DNA from 4 places in the Mechercharimyces mesophilus genome. Region 1 is predicted to be linked to each of the others. Evidence: a T-box and tRNA genes for the amino acid it is inferred to sense, from the RefSeq annotation. Region 1 holds a T-box; the other regions hold tRNA genes.
What was found. The T-box of region 1 lies ahead of leuS (leucine--tRNA ligase). A T-box ahead of a tRNA ligase gene usually reads a tRNA of that ligase, here a tRNA-Leu.
Positions count from the first base shown of each region.

Region 1 (3,625 bases):
TGTAAATCGCATTCACCAATTCCATGATCGCGCTGACAGCGGTGTTAAATTGGTCACGCTCTTCAATATCCTCTGTTACACGCTTGATGGAATGGTGCATCAGGCGATGCAACTCTTTCGCCTCTCCAGCAGCCGGCTGTGCGGTAGGACGATCCGCAAACAAGGCTTGGTACTGCTCTACCATGCGCCAAACACGATTGATGAAGCGATAGCTTCCTTCCACACCGGAGTCGCTCCACTCCATATCCCGTTCCGGTGGAGCTGCAAAGAGGATAAAGAGGCGCGCGGTATCCGCTCCATAGCGCTCGATAATCTCCATCGGACTGACCACATTCCCTTTGGACTTGGACATCTTTGCCCCATCTTTATTTACCATCCCCTGCGGAAGCAGGCTATTAAATGGCTCATCATGAGCCACCAATTTGGCATCATAAAGCACCTTCATAAAGAATCGAGAGTAGAGCAAATGGAGCACCGCATGTTCGATCCCGCCAATATATTGATCCACACCCATCCAGCGATTCGCTTTGGCTGGGTCAAAGGGCATTTCCTCATTATGTGAGTCGGTGTAGCGCAGGAAATACCACGAGGAATCCATAAAGGTATCCATCGTATCAGTCTCACGCCGTGCCTTTCCTCCACAGGAAGGGCATGAGGTTTCCACAAACGAAGGGGAAGTAGTCAATGGATTGCTCTTGCCGTCAAAAACCACATCTTGTGGCAATTCGACTGGCAACTGCTCCTTCGGAACAGGAACGGTTCCGCAATCGTCACAGTAGACAAACGGAATGGGGCATCCCCAGTAGCGTTGACGAGAAACAAGCCAGTCACGTAACCGATAATCGGTATGCATTCCTCCCTGTTCATTTTCCGCTAAATGCTTGCCGATCGCCGTAATAGCGTCCTGGTTCTTCATACCGTTGAAAGATCCAGAGTTCATCATAATTCCTTCCTCTGTATACGCTGAGGAAAGGGGAGCACTTGCATCTTCTGCTTCCTCATTTGCTGGACGGATCACTTGCCGGATCGGAAGTTCGTACGCCTGCGCAAACTGGAAGTCCCTCTCATCATGAGCGGGAACACCCATAACCGCTCCAGTGCCATAGTCACCCAACACGTAGTTGGCTACCCACACCGGAATTTCTTCTCCTGTCAAAGGATGAACCGCAACCGCACCGGTATCATAACCCACTTTCTCACTGTCGCCAGAAGTGCGCTCGATATCGGAAGCACGTTTCATCTCATTCACAAAGGTGCGGATCTCTTCTTCATTGGGTTTACCGGCGATCAGCTTCTCCAAATTAGGATGCTCAGGAGCCAACACGACATAGGTTACTCCATATAAGGTGTCCGGACGTGTGCTAAAGACAGAAAGCGATTGACCTAACTCCGGGAGTTGAAAGGAAACCATCGCACCTTCGCTCTTCCCAATCCAGTTGCGCTGCATCGTCTTTACGCGCTCAGGCCATTTAGGAAGACGGTCTAACCCTTCCAAGAGACGTTCAGCATAGTCCGTAATTTTGAGGAACCACTGTTCCAACTCTTTCTTTGTCACCTCGCTATCACAGCGCCAGCACAAACCATTTTCCACCTGCTCATTCGCCAGCACCGTACTACAAGTGGGACACCAGTTAACCGCCGCTTTCTTCCGATAGGCCAGCCCCTGCTCATAAAAGAGGAGGAACAACCATTGCGTAAAGCGGTAATAGTCCGGTTCACAAGTCCCTACATAGCGGTCCCAGTCATAGGAAACACCCAGCATTTTTTGTTCTTTTTTGATCTTTTCCATGTTCGCCCGTGTCCACTCACCGGGATCGACACCCCGCGAGATGGCCGCATTCTCTGCCGGTAAGCCAAACGCATCCGCTCCCATTGGATGGAGCACATGATACCCCTTCATGCTTTTGAAACGGGCTACCACATCTCCGATGGAATAGACGCGCACGTGCCCCATATGTAATCCTTCGCCCGAAGGATAAGGGAACTGTTCCAAAGCATAATACTTTGGTTTGCTTCCATCTTCTTCTTTCGTCTGATAACGATTTTGTTCTTCCCAAATTTCTTGCCACTTGGGTTCTATTGTTTGTCCCTGATATTTCTGCATCGATATTCACCTCTAAAAATTAATAAAAACCTCCCGCCCCCAGCTCTATAGCTAGGGACGAGAGGTTGACTCACAACTCCCGCGGTACCACCCTGGTTACACCTATCCATATAGGTGTCCCTTAAGCATCGATAACGTAGATGAGACGCCGAAGGGTACTTCGCTTTCCCCTTCAGAGCGATGAGGCGAGTTCATGAAGACGGTCCGATCGGCTTGCACCTGTCGCCGACTCTCTAAGCGGACAATCCCTTCATTACTACTCCTCATCTTAGCTGTAAAACATAATGATTTTAATCAGTATTATATGAGATATGTCAGGAGAATGTCAACGTTTTTTTAAAACTTTTTGTTTCACTGCACCTGCACTTGATCAGCGTCGCCCCACAACCGTTCCAGATCATAGAAATCCCGCTCATCTCTGTGGAAAACATGTACAACGACATCACCGAGGTCGATCAGCACCCAACGCGCTTGGTCATATCCTTCTATTCCTTTAAATAAGATATTCTCTTCTTGTGCACATTTCTTAATTGCTGTCGCAATTGCTTGCACTTGAGTCTCCGAATTGCCATGACACACCACGAAATAATCAGCTATCACCGACAATCCACGAATATCCATAATAGCAATACGCTGAGCTTTCTTCTCCTCGGCAGCCGCGGCCACCTTCTTGGCTATTTCCACTAGATTCAATGAGATTCCTCCTTACGAATTTTTCGCTTGCGTCTGTTCATCCAATTGATCATAAAGGTCATTGTATGCCAGTAGAGTTAAGGGGTACACCTTCTGCCCCTGACTCAGTAGAAATTGAAGGGTGTTCTTTAATGCCTGTTTCATAGCTCGATCCAAACTATGCGTAGCCAATGAGCGTACCTCTTCTACCCCCGGAAAGCGGCGACCTGGCTCAATATAGTCTGCTAAAAAAATCACTTTTTCTAGTTTTGACATTCCCGCGCGTCCTGATGTATGGTAGCGAATGGCATGAAGCACATCCACATCCATTACGCCAAAGCGCTCGCGTGCTACTTCGGCACCTACAGGACCGTGCCACAATTCTTTGTGAAATTGACCCAATTCTTCTGGTAAGTGGTATCGCTTCATCCAATCCATCAGCTCATCCGAAGACCAAAACTTACAGTAGTCATGGAGAATTGCTGCCTGCTTCGCCTTATCCTCATCAACTCCTACCTGCTTCGCCAATGAGCATGCGGTTTCCTTTACACGCAAGGTGTGCTTCCACCGCTGTTCGGGCAATTCAGCCTGTACCGCTTGCAGCAATTCTTCATGTCTCATATAGTTTATGCTCCTTCATATACGATCTGACTCCGTCAGGAATCAAGTATCGTAGAGATCTTTTTTGTTTGATTTGAGAACGTACAAAAGTAGAAGAGAGCTGAATGGAAATGTCCATCGGCACATACGTCAGTTTTTCCTTAATCATCTCTGGCATGGTTCCCCAAGCAATTTCCACTCCTGGCCGACCAATTCCCAAAAGATGAACAGTGGTTACGATTTCTTTTA
Region 1 covers NZ_JCBAPH010000001.1:325,326-328,950, reverse strand. The annotation lists gene leuS (leucine--tRNA ligase) at 1-2,104, opposite strand, end outside; T-box leader at 2,155-2,383, opposite strand; gene rsfS (ribosome silencing factor) at 2,456-2,803, opposite strand; gene yqeK (bis(5'-nucleosyl)-tetraphosphatase (symmetrical) YqeK) at 2,810-3,397, opposite strand; gene AC6RGY_RS01740 (nicotinate-nucleotide adenylyltransferase) at 3,387-3,625, opposite strand, start outside.

Region 2 (3,625 bases), on a different contig from region 1:
GACCTTGTGCAACAGCCACTAGATCGATCTCCGCAAACGTTATCCCCAGGTCTTGAAGCAATTGATGTACCGTAGGCAACAACCGTACAGAATGATTCTTTTTAAGATTGGTCGTGACTTCGCCCAATACACGCTCTTCCTCTAAAACCGCCACACCCAGTACCAGTGTAGAGGTATCTATAGCTAGCATTTTCACTTCTGTTCCAGCTCCTCACCCATTTGTTGCATGCGTTTGTTCGTTGATTCCAATGTGATTAAGCGACTCCCGTCTACCTGTACGGTAATCGTTAGCCAAAAGCAATCATGGGGAAGTTGTGGCTCGATATGATGAGCCCATTCAACCAAGGAAATTCCCTCTCCTTCAAAATATTCTTCTAACCCCAGTTCTTCATAAGGATCCTGGATGCGGTACACATCCATATGATAGAGAGGGGGGGTGGAATCATATTCTTTAATCAACGTAAAAGTGGGACTATCCACTGGACCTTTAATACCCAGTCCTGTTGCCAGACCTTGTGTAAAAGTAGTTTTTCCTACTCCTAAATCTCCTTCGAGCGCTACCACATCTCCAGGACAGAGTAGCCTAGCAAACTTTCGTGCTAGTTCCATCGTTTCCTCCGCCCGAGCCGTTCGCCATTGATAGAGCTTTGTCATCTTCATATTCACCTTCTTTATGATCTACCCATCCCTTATTACAAGATAAGAACAATTATTAAACTTACTCAAGAAAGGGATACATAGCTATCATCACCTTGAACCATGGTTGTACCCACGTCGTTCCAACAGATGGGAGACTCCGTTCACCACCATTTCCACAGCGGGATCTCCTGCTTCCACTCGTCCGATCGGATATAGCCGTTCAACAAGAGATCCCGCTATCTGATCAAACCAATCAGCTGGAGCTGTACCTATTAATTGAAAGTCTTCCCCTCCATGCAGAGCCCAATCATAGGGATCACGGTTTCTACTGTGGGCATAACGACGCATTTCACTCGCGATGGGAATGTTCGCTCGCTCTAATACAAGACGGACACTACTAGCAGAGGCAATTTCCCACGCTTCTTGAGAGATCCCATCACTCACGTCATTTAGGGAAATACGCACGCCTGTTGCTGCCAGCCATTCTCCTTGCTCCACACACGGTACAGGGCGACGATGCTCTTTGATGAGGCCACCGTATCGTTTCTTCTCTTCTTCCGCTCCGTGAAGAAGGAGATCTAATCCAGCCGCTGAGCTTCCTAGCGGTCCCGTGACAAATACCACATCTCCCGCTCGTGCATCCGAGCGTCTCCTTGCTCTTCCCTTTTCTATTTCCCCTAACAAGGTAAGCGTTAACACCAGCCCATTCGGTGAAGAGACCGTATCGCCTCCGACAAGAGTCACTTTCCATCTGTGAGCCAATTCATATAGCCCTTCGTAGATACTTTCCAACTCTTTTGTTGTCCAATCCTTCGGAATCGCAAGCGAAAGAGTGGCGAAGGTAGGTTTCGCTCCCATAGCAGCAATATCACTTAAGTTCGCGGCCATGAGTTTCCATCCAATATCGGACGGCCGCATCGTCTCTCGTAAGAAGTGTACGCTCTCCACCATCGTATCACTGGTGACAACAACATGACAGCCTGCTGAGACACCCAGAACAGCCGCATCATCCCCCGCATCAACCTCGATCTTCCTCGAGGGGGGAGGTCGGCGCGTGAGCAAATGATGGATTAAGGAAAATTCATCCTGCATCAGAAACCCCTCCATAAGTAAAAGACCGCAGCGTTAATCGCTACGGTCGCTTTGGAGCGGGTGATGGGAATCGAACCCACGCATTCGGCTTGGAAGGCCGATGTTCTACCATTGAACTACACCCGCATAATCAAATTTTCCTTTTGCTAGATGGTCGGGGTGACAGGATTTGAACCTGCGACTTCCTCGTCCCGAACGAGGCGCTCTACCAAGCTGAGCCACACCCCGAGAGTGCACCAGCTGCACTTCGCAATCCTGTTAGGTGGTGCGGTCGGCGAGACTCGAACTCGCACAGCCATGAGGCCACTACCCCCTCAAGATAGCGTGTCTGCCAATTCCACCACGACCGCATACATACTCATCAATTTATAATGGTGCGGGTGAAGGGACTCGAACCCCCACGCCAGAGGCGCTAGATCCTAAATCTAGTGCGTCTGCCAATTCCGCCACACCCGCTTGTGTACGCTGTCATCAGCGAATTTCATTTTGTGTCGTTGGGCTTCATCGCCTGCCGACAAGTACTATAGTATCATGCTACATAATTTGAGTCAAGCACTTTTCACTATTTTTTTCGGGGAAATTTATCTCTGGTTCACAAACCTTCACTAACGAGAATAATAATATTTCATCGAAGTATGAAAGGATGAGATCTTTTGCGATCAAGAACCGGGGATAAAAACTCAGAAAAGCGGCTGTTATCGGCACCTGGTGCTTTTGGAAACGAGCACACTTCCATCCCTCTGATCAGACAGGCCATAAAACCGATATTTCTTAATAATAAGGTGTTATTAAATATCTTTCCATCTCACCAATTAACCCTTTGCTTTATAAACACAGTAGGGAATACAACCCCGCAACATATTCCCCTTTTTCCATCCGATGTAGATGAGCCATCGCAGAAGAACACGAACAAAGTCCTTTACAAAGAAGTCTGGCCTGGAATTAACCTGCTCTTTCACCTAACCCCCTCTCAACTGAAATACGAGTGCCACCTTCAGCCAGGAGCGAATACAGAGAACATCCTCCTGAAGTATGAGGATTCCGATCAACTCTTTCTCAGTGAAAAAGGAGATCTCTTGATATATACCAGATACGGCATATTAAAAGAGGAGAGACCCATTAGTTACCCACTCGGAAGGAAAGAGGATATTGTATCTACTCGTTTTCAGTTACATCCCGATAACCAGTTCGGCTTTACTGTAGAAGAGAAATACGACAATACCAAACCACTTGTTATTGACCCTGTCGTTATTTTCTCTACCTATTTAGGCGGATCTTCTAACGATCCAGCCAATAGCATTGCCGCTGATTCTACAGGCTCTTCCTATGTAGCAGGTTCCACGTCATCGGATAATTTCCCAGTCACGTCAGGTTCCTTCCAGACTGTCTATCCCGGGGGCGTCTTTAGCGCTTATGTCACCAAATATAATCCAAGCGGTACTTCCATTCTCTATTCTACCTTTCTTGGAGGAGATTCCTTTGATGAAGGTCTTGGTATTGCAGTCGACTCACTTGGTTCTGCCTATGTGACCGGCGATACAGGCTCCAGTAATTTTCCCGTTACATCGAACGCCTTTCAAACACAGCTTTTCGGTGAAGCCGAGTATGCCTACGTAACGAAGCTATCTCCTACTGGCTCTACCTTACTCTATTCCACCTTCTTAGGAGGGGGATCAGAAGAAGATATGATTAGCGGTGGCAATAGTATCGCCGTGGATGAAGAAGGGTCCGCTTATGTCACCGGACTCACCACCGCAACCACCTTCCCCATCACATCGCAAGCTTTTCAAACCCAGTTAGCCGGGTTTCGCAATGCCTTTGTCACGTGCATGAATCCACAAGGTTCTTCGCTGATCTATTCCACTTTTTTAGGAGGGAATGGGGTAGATGCCGA
Region 2 covers NZ_JCBAPH010000002.1:39,555-43,179, forward strand. The annotation lists gene tsaB (tRNA (adenosine(37)-N6)-threonylcarbamoyltransferase complex dimerization subunit type 1 TsaB) at 1-190, opposite strand, end outside; gene tsaE (tRNA (adenosine(37)-N6)-threonylcarbamoyltransferase complex ATPase subunit type 1 TsaE) at 193-654, opposite strand; gene thiL (thiamine-phosphate kinase) at 748-1,731, opposite strand; tRNA gene AC6RGY_RS07885 (tRNA-Gly) at 1,784-1,857, opposite strand; tRNA gene AC6RGY_RS07890 (tRNA-Pro) at 1,883-1,959, opposite strand; tRNA gene AC6RGY_RS07895 (tRNA-Leu) at 1,995-2,081, opposite strand; tRNA gene AC6RGY_RS07900 (tRNA-Leu) at 2,104-2,187, opposite strand; gene AC6RGY_RS07905 (SBBP repeat-containing protein) at 2,385-3,625, shown strand, end outside.
Region 2: it encodes a tRNA-Leu, which carries the amino acid that the T-box ahead of leuS (leucine--tRNA ligase) is inferred to sense. The anticodon was not compared.

Region 3 (3,625 bases), on a different contig from region 1:
TAATTATTTTATATTTGATGTATTTACAATATTACCTAGCGCATTAAGCGATCGTAAAAAACTCCACCCTCACACAAGTCATTCGCTTATTCCATTTCCACTATCTATTAATATACTAAATATATAAGAAAGGAGGGAGAATAAGACATGTATACTCGTAAGGCTCTTCCCCTTTTACCCACTAAAAAAGCGACACGGGGTAGGACGAGGTCTGTCAGCCAAAGCAGGGCACTAGCGTTTAATATCACAAAAGTAAATCAACTCTCTTCACAAGTTACGATAAACGATACCGTTCGAGGGCTAAACTTTGCTTTAACAGAGGATAGCCCTTCATTAGAGATATACAACAATGTAACCGCATTTCCAATCCTATCAGGTACCCTATCCGTGGAGAGATTATCCTCCTCCTCCACTGTACCTCTCACCATCGTGATAACACTGATAAACGGTGGAACAAGAAGTTTCGCACTACCACCCGTCGACAATCAAAATGTGGGTATCGTAAGATCCTTCCGCAATATTAAAAGCATCACGGCAATCGGAACCTTCTCCGGGGGAGAGGAACCCATCGTTGGCTTATATTCGCTTTCCCTTAGTATCAAGGTTCCTCGTTCACTATTGTAAATCAAGGCATAAAGATGGCTTCTTCCATTGCGGATCAAATTCTTTACTGCGTTAATGTTTTTAGCCTTCTGTATAGACACAGCGACTGTTATGGACACGACGTTTGGATTTTCTTTATGATTTGACCCCCTTTCGAATAAGGCTGTAAGTGGTGTTAGTTAGGCAAACTTCTCATAAAAAGGTTACCCCCTACCTATCGGATACCAATGAAGTTAGATTTCCCCTTTTGTTCATTTCATTCCAACTAAACAGAGGCAAAAACCACCTCAGGTCGTGGTGGTTTTTGCCTCTGTTACACTATCAATAATCCCTATAACCCTACATAAGCCACATCATCATTTACCCATACCGTCTTTTCTTTTAACGGTCTACGCTTCCCTTCTTTCGGCATCATATCTGGATACCCGAGATAGATAAAGCCCAGCATCTCGTCGGCTTCTCTTAATCCAAACAACGCTTTCATCTTTGGATGATAGGTCGGTTTTCCTGTACGCCAAATCGCTCCCAAGCCCTGATCATGCGCTGCTAATAATAGATTCTGGATGCTCGCACTCACGGTAGCCATGTCCTCCAGCCAAATCGATTTGGGATGCTCTGGCGGAGTGAGGGCCACTGCGATAATAACCGGAGCTCGAAAAGGCTTCTTACTTACCTTCTCCAACTTCTCTTGACCTTCTGCACTCGTGGGATCATCCAATTTTTCTTTGGCGATCTCAGCGAGGGTTCGCCCTAAAGGACGGCGTCCTTCTCCTGTAAGAACAAAAAATTTCCAAGGTTCGGTATAGTAGTGGTTCGGTGCCCACCGTGCCGCATCCAACAACTCTAAAATAACCTCCTTGGGTACAGGGTCCGGTTTCACTTTGCCAATGGTTCGTCTGGTTTTAATCGCTTCTAAGGTATGCATTTTTCTCTTCCTCTCATATGTAAAGTAGTTATATTTGTCACCTAAAAAGTTTTCTATGAAAAGCCTCTATGTGATGCAACTCATTTCCACTGATGAGAAATCGGCCGTTGAAGATAGGGATGAAAACTCATCCTTAGAGTGATTGGGAGATGGGCCAGCGGTTTCCCCTTGAGAGACTCTGGTATAATTGAATTGAAAATGATTCTCATTCACAATCCTACCCACTTTCCGTTCATCTGTCAAGCCTCAATCCCATTCTCTCCACTCATAAGAAGGAAACCGCATCCTTCCTAGCTATAAGAATCGTGCCTCTCTCCTAAAAGGAAGTTTCTCTACCGAAAATGTCCCTTCCTCTAAAGCCACTCGTCACTTCCACAGTTTTTTAAACACATCAAAAAACCTTCCTTGATCTCTTTGATCAAAGAAGGTTGCGCTTGGTACCGAGGGTCGGACTCGAACCGACACGGTGGGAACCCACCCCGGGATTTTAAGTCCCGTGCGTCTGCCTATTCCGCCACCCCGGCAAACATGGAGCGGAAGACGGGAGTCGAACCCGCGACCCTCGCCTTGGCAAGGCGATGCTCTACCGCTGAGCCACTTCCGCTTATGGTGGTTCGAGACGGAATCGAACCGCCGACACGAGGATTTTCAGTCCTCTGCTCTACCGACTGAGCTATCGAACCACTTTTATTTGCTGACAAAAAATATTGTACCACGATCCTATACCCTGTGCAAGCATTTTATCTAAAATAATTTTATTTTTTTCCACGCCGATTGGGTCCCTCTACCAAAACGGGGCTCACATAATGAGAAATACGTTCCATAATCCGTAGCGCTTTGGTACGTTCTACGCCACCTTTATTGGAATACGCCAAGTGATCCGTCAGCTCTTCCGGAGCCATATTGGAAGTGTAAACGACGGGTAAGCCTTCTGCCACACGGTATTGCAAGATCGCTCCCAACACTTCGTCCCGAATCCATGGTGTGAGTGTTTCTGCCCCAATATCATCTAAAATCAAAACCGTTGCTTTCTTCAATGCATCCAGTTTTTCACTTAGGGAACCATCATGAATAGCATCACGGATCTCTCGCATAAAGTCGGGTACATACACCATCAGCGAATCAACGTCATGACGCGTTAAATCTTGTGCAATTGCGCCGGCAATCCGACTTTTCCCCACACCAAAGTCACCGTAGAGATAAAGCCCTTTCGGCGGAATTTCATCGGCAAATTGATCGCAGAAATGAATCGCTGCTTGCACCGCTGCAATCCTCGCTGGATTGGCGGTAATCGTTTCAAACGTAGCCTCCAAGATATCCTTAGGAATATAGTGGCTCTGGATTAACTTCTCTTTTTGTTGTCGTCGTTGATGGGCTTTCCACTTGGCACATGGACGCATACGCACTTCAAGATATTGGGCTTGATATACCAAATCTGGCTGGTGCCCTTGCATCAAGTTTGGGCACTTCTCCAAGCCCGGGCATTGCATGCAATTTTCCTGCTCTTTTACATATTGACGAAGGTGCAAGAGAGATCGAGCGTAGACCTCGCGAGTAAGCTGAGGATGATGACCTCGGAATTCCTGCAGAAGCGGATGCTGGAGCAGGGACTGAAGATGCTCACTCGCTCTTTTTTTCCCGATATGCACCTCTTTGTTCCCCAAGGTTTCCCCTACTCGTTTCATTTACTTTGCCTCTTTTCTCGCATTCGTTGATCCAACCTGCTACGCATACGCGTTAGTTGCTCCATAATCTCTGCCTGTGCTTGCGGATCTGCCTCCCACTCTTCTTTCGCTGGGGATGGCTTCTCTCCGCTCTTCGTTTTAGCGACTGCAGCAGGTAGCTTGTCCGTCTTAACAGGAGTCGATCGCCTTCCTTTAGCAGACGGTTTCTTACTTTGCTGTGTCTGCCGTTCCTCCAATGCTAACTCAACCGCTTCGGTCACTGTTTGCACACGTTGGCGCTTCCAGTGTCCCGCAATTTTTTCTACCAAGGGTCGTGGCAATTTATTGTTATGCGTCTGCAGGACGTAATCAAGTAAAACATTGATTACCCCATGTGGCAAACGATAATCTTTCATCAAACACTCAACCAACT
Region 3 covers NZ_JCBAPH010000004.1:111,375-114,999, reverse strand. The annotation lists gene AC6RGY_RS11905 (nitroreductase family protein) at 935-1,528, opposite strand; tRNA gene AC6RGY_RS11900 (tRNA-Leu) at 1,964-2,052, opposite strand; tRNA gene AC6RGY_RS11895 (tRNA-Gly) at 2,058-2,132, opposite strand; tRNA gene AC6RGY_RS11890 (tRNA-Phe) at 2,136-2,211, opposite strand; gene dnaI (primosomal protein DnaI) at 2,284-3,213, opposite strand; gene AC6RGY_RS11880 (DnaD domain protein) at 3,210-3,625, opposite strand, start outside.
Region 3: it encodes a tRNA-Leu, which carries the amino acid that the T-box ahead of leuS (leucine--tRNA ligase) is inferred to sense. The anticodon was not compared.

Region 4 (3,625 bases), on a different contig from region 1:
AGCCCTTCTGAAATCACTTTTTTCTGAATCTGTGTTGTCCCTTCATAGATGGATAAAATTTTGGCATCTCGCATCCATTTTTCCGTGGGATAGTCGCGCATATAGCCATTGCCACCTAGTATCTGCACAGCCTGAGTTGTTACCTCCATCGCTACGTCCGCCGCATAGGCTTTTGCCATGCTTCCTTCTACTGCACAAGATTCCCCACGATCCGCCAACTCTGCTGCCCGCCAAGTTAGCAACCTTGCCGCATCAATCTTCATCTTCATATCCGCTAACATAAAGGCGATGGACTGATTCTTAAAGATCGGCCGTCCAAATTGCTTCCGTGTTTGTGCATACTCCAATGCGTATTCATAAGCGGCACGCGCTACTCCAACCCCTGCTGCCGCCACCGCTGGACGTGAATACTCCAACATTTTCATCGCCCCGAAAAAAGCCATATTTTCTTGTCCCAACAAATGATCCATCGGCACACGAACGTCTTCTAGTATCACATCCGCCGTTTGTGAAGCACGGATACCCATCTTTCTTTCTTTTTTGCCTCCAGATAAGCCAGGTGTATCTGCTTTCACAATAAACGCGGATACACCTTGGTAACTTCCTTGTGGATCTGTACGGGCAAAAACCACATATAGATCCGCGATCCCACCATTAGTAATAAACCGCTTTCTTCCGTTAAGTACCCATTCATCTCCATCTCTTACCGCACTGGTACGAATGGCATTCACATCGGACCCCGCTTCCGGTTCGGTCAGTGCCATCGCCCCTAAACGAGGATAATTGGGATCACATAGATAGGAAAGCCACTTTTTCTGCTGTTCTTCGTTACCCATGTAGTAAATAGGCAACCCTGCCAGTCCAATCGCAGACAACGAAGTCGCGATTCCTGCACAACCCCAGTACAATTCCTCTCCGATCAAGCAAGCAGATAGCACACTGGTTAATCCCCCACCGCCCACTTCTTCAGGGAAAGCGTATTGCGTCAACCCAATCTTCTTCGCCTTTTGAAACAAGTCCAGTGGGAAAGTCTCATTTTCATCACATTCGGGTGCAATCGGACGGATCTCCTTCTCTGCAAACCCATGAGCCCACTTCACTAACTCTTTTTGCTCTTCAGATAAATGAAAACAGAGCCCCACCTTTTCTTTCTGATCAATCATGTCCATGCTCCTCTCTTAAGAAAGCGCATTCAAGTCTAAATTATCTATATTCTCTTAATTAACCATTATAAATCTCTTCCTATATGGCGTCAAGAAGTAGAGGAACAAGCAGGCAACACTTCCCAAGCTATCTTTCGAACCTTTATTGAGAAAACACTTCGTTGAGTGCTTTACTTATCCTATTTGTATACACAAACGAGCAATTTATACCCAGTAACAATAACGAAACCTACACAAGATCCTGTGTAGGTTTCGATAAGTGGCGTGCCCTGGAAGATTCGAACTCCCGACCTTCTGATTCGTAGTCAGACGCTCTATCCAGCTGAGCTAAGGGCACATATTCATTTATTCACTGTATTATACTCTATCATATCTTATAAAAAATTGCAATCCCTCATAGAAAGTATCTATCCCCTCTGGATGAGGATAAATATGGCGTGCCCTGGAAGATTCGAACTCCCGACCTTCTGATTCGTAGTCAGACGCTCTATCCAGCTGAGCTAAGGGCACATGTTTATTTTCATTGTAGTCGTGGTGCGGATGAAGGGACTTGAACCCCCACGGTCTATCAAGACCACAAGAACCTGAATCTTGCGCGTCTGCCAATTCCGCCACATCCGCATGGGATCTTCATGATGCTAGCCTCGGCGAAAGGCTGTTGTTTCTGCCGACAAGATATATAGTATCACGAATAGAAGGGAAAGGTCAAGCATAAATTTATAGGCATAATATTTTATTATTTAAAAAGCGAAAGAAAGCACACCCCCCTTTCACAAAAACGTGCTGGAAGGTGTGCAAGCTATCTCAGGGTAACAATCTTCTACATTCCACTTGCTTTCATGTTGGAGTTTTCATCCGGTCCGGTTGGCCCACTGTTTAAGACAGATTGGCCTGTGAGGTCTGAATCGCCTCCTTCATTCCCCCAACGATCTATTCCGCCTCCATATGGAGAAGTAGGATCAAACCCTGGAAAAGTTGCTGTCGCATCCCCACTCATCCAGTTAGGCCAACTGTCTCGTCCCTCTAGTACTTCCTTATTGTCGATATCAAATGCTTCAATTGACTCCCACGTTTCCCATGAGGTTCCTTTGCTCGTATAATCCGATAAGGTAGCCCAAGTAATGCCCCACTTTTTCGCTTTGTAATAGACATTCTTCCCTGCACTCGGCCATGATCCATGAGAACCATCAGCTACATAAACCACCGGATGGCCTTGATAAAACTCCAGCTCGCTTTTATCGTAGACCTTGTTCCAAGAATGATAGTTGTATTGCATCTTCGTCAACTTACCATCTACCAAGCGGACTGTTGTTTTCTCCCAATCCCCTACGTGGTGGCCATAATCCGAAAATAAGCCCCCAATAATCGGCCAGTTTTGAAAGCTACTTAATTGGTCTAGCGTTTTCCCACGGTTATAGGGATACCAAACATAATAAGCAATATCATTGGTGTTCTCATCTACATTCGTCCAGAAGGCATAGATCTTCGCTGTTTCCAAATCTCCAGAGAAAAAAGGCAAGGTACAGTCATCACAAAAGTTCTCTTTTGACTTAATTGAATAATTCGACTTGCCTTCCGGGATATAGCGCTCCATGTAGTCAAAGGACCATTCAACAGAAGAGGGAAAATACTTTTCATTTTTGTCCAACCAAATATAAGGAGCATTCTCTTTCATGAGCTTTACTTTCTCACTCGCAGAGTAATCAGTAGATGATGCTTCTGCATCCAACCCTTGAAAGGAAAGCAATAATATCAAACTAAGAATAATAGCAAAGAGCTTCTTCATATACACATCCCCATTCCTCACTATGATAAACTTATGCTACCCTTCCATTCTAACTTATCATGACCTCCTATTCTATATATTTTATATTTTTTATGATAAGACAAATAATAGAACACGTACCTGATCCAAGTTCAATGTAAAGCGATTAAACACCCCTATAGATGTTAATATAAGTGAAAAAGGTACTTTGTTGTTAAAATCAAAATCGACCGCATTGCTTCATATCGAAGCAATGCGGTCGATCTCTGGTTTCTTTGGAGGCGACACCCGGACTCGAACCGGGGGTAAGGGTTTTGCAGACCCCTGCCTTACCACTTGGCTATGCCGCCATGATGAATGAGAACACATCGTCTATTCCATAATAACATTATCGAGAAAAGGAGGCAAGATCTCATGATTGAATTGGACTCTTCACTTGAGAATCATACAGACTCTTTTGGCCAACTGGATACTCTTTTTAAGAAAAAGGACTTCGTTTTCAGTCCCAGTGACCAATATGAGCATGGCTACTATGATAAGTCCCTCGACTGGGAAGAATACAAAGCTCATCAAGCTTACTTACGCATCCCTATCTATGCTCATAACGACGGGCGCGTTGGAGAGCCAAAAACAATAATCCGTCTAGGAAAGCCCTTTATTCTGCGTCATCTTTTTCAAACCGGAAATGATGACAATG
Region 4 covers NZ_JCBAPH010000007.1:192,337-195,961, forward strand. The annotation lists gene AC6RGY_RS15815 (acyl-CoA dehydrogenase family protein) at 1-1,163, opposite strand, end outside; tRNA gene AC6RGY_RS15820 (tRNA-Arg) at 1,424-1,500, opposite strand; tRNA gene AC6RGY_RS15825 (tRNA-Arg) at 1,597-1,673, opposite strand; tRNA gene AC6RGY_RS15830 (tRNA-Leu) at 1,696-1,784, opposite strand; gene AC6RGY_RS15835 (Vps62-related protein) at 1,984-2,949, opposite strand; tRNA gene AC6RGY_RS15840 (tRNA-Cys) at 3,205-3,278, opposite strand; gene AC6RGY_RS15845 (YugN family protein) at 3,343-3,625, shown strand, end outside.
Region 4: it encodes a tRNA-Leu, which carries the amino acid that the T-box ahead of leuS (leucine--tRNA ligase) is inferred to sense. The anticodon was not compared.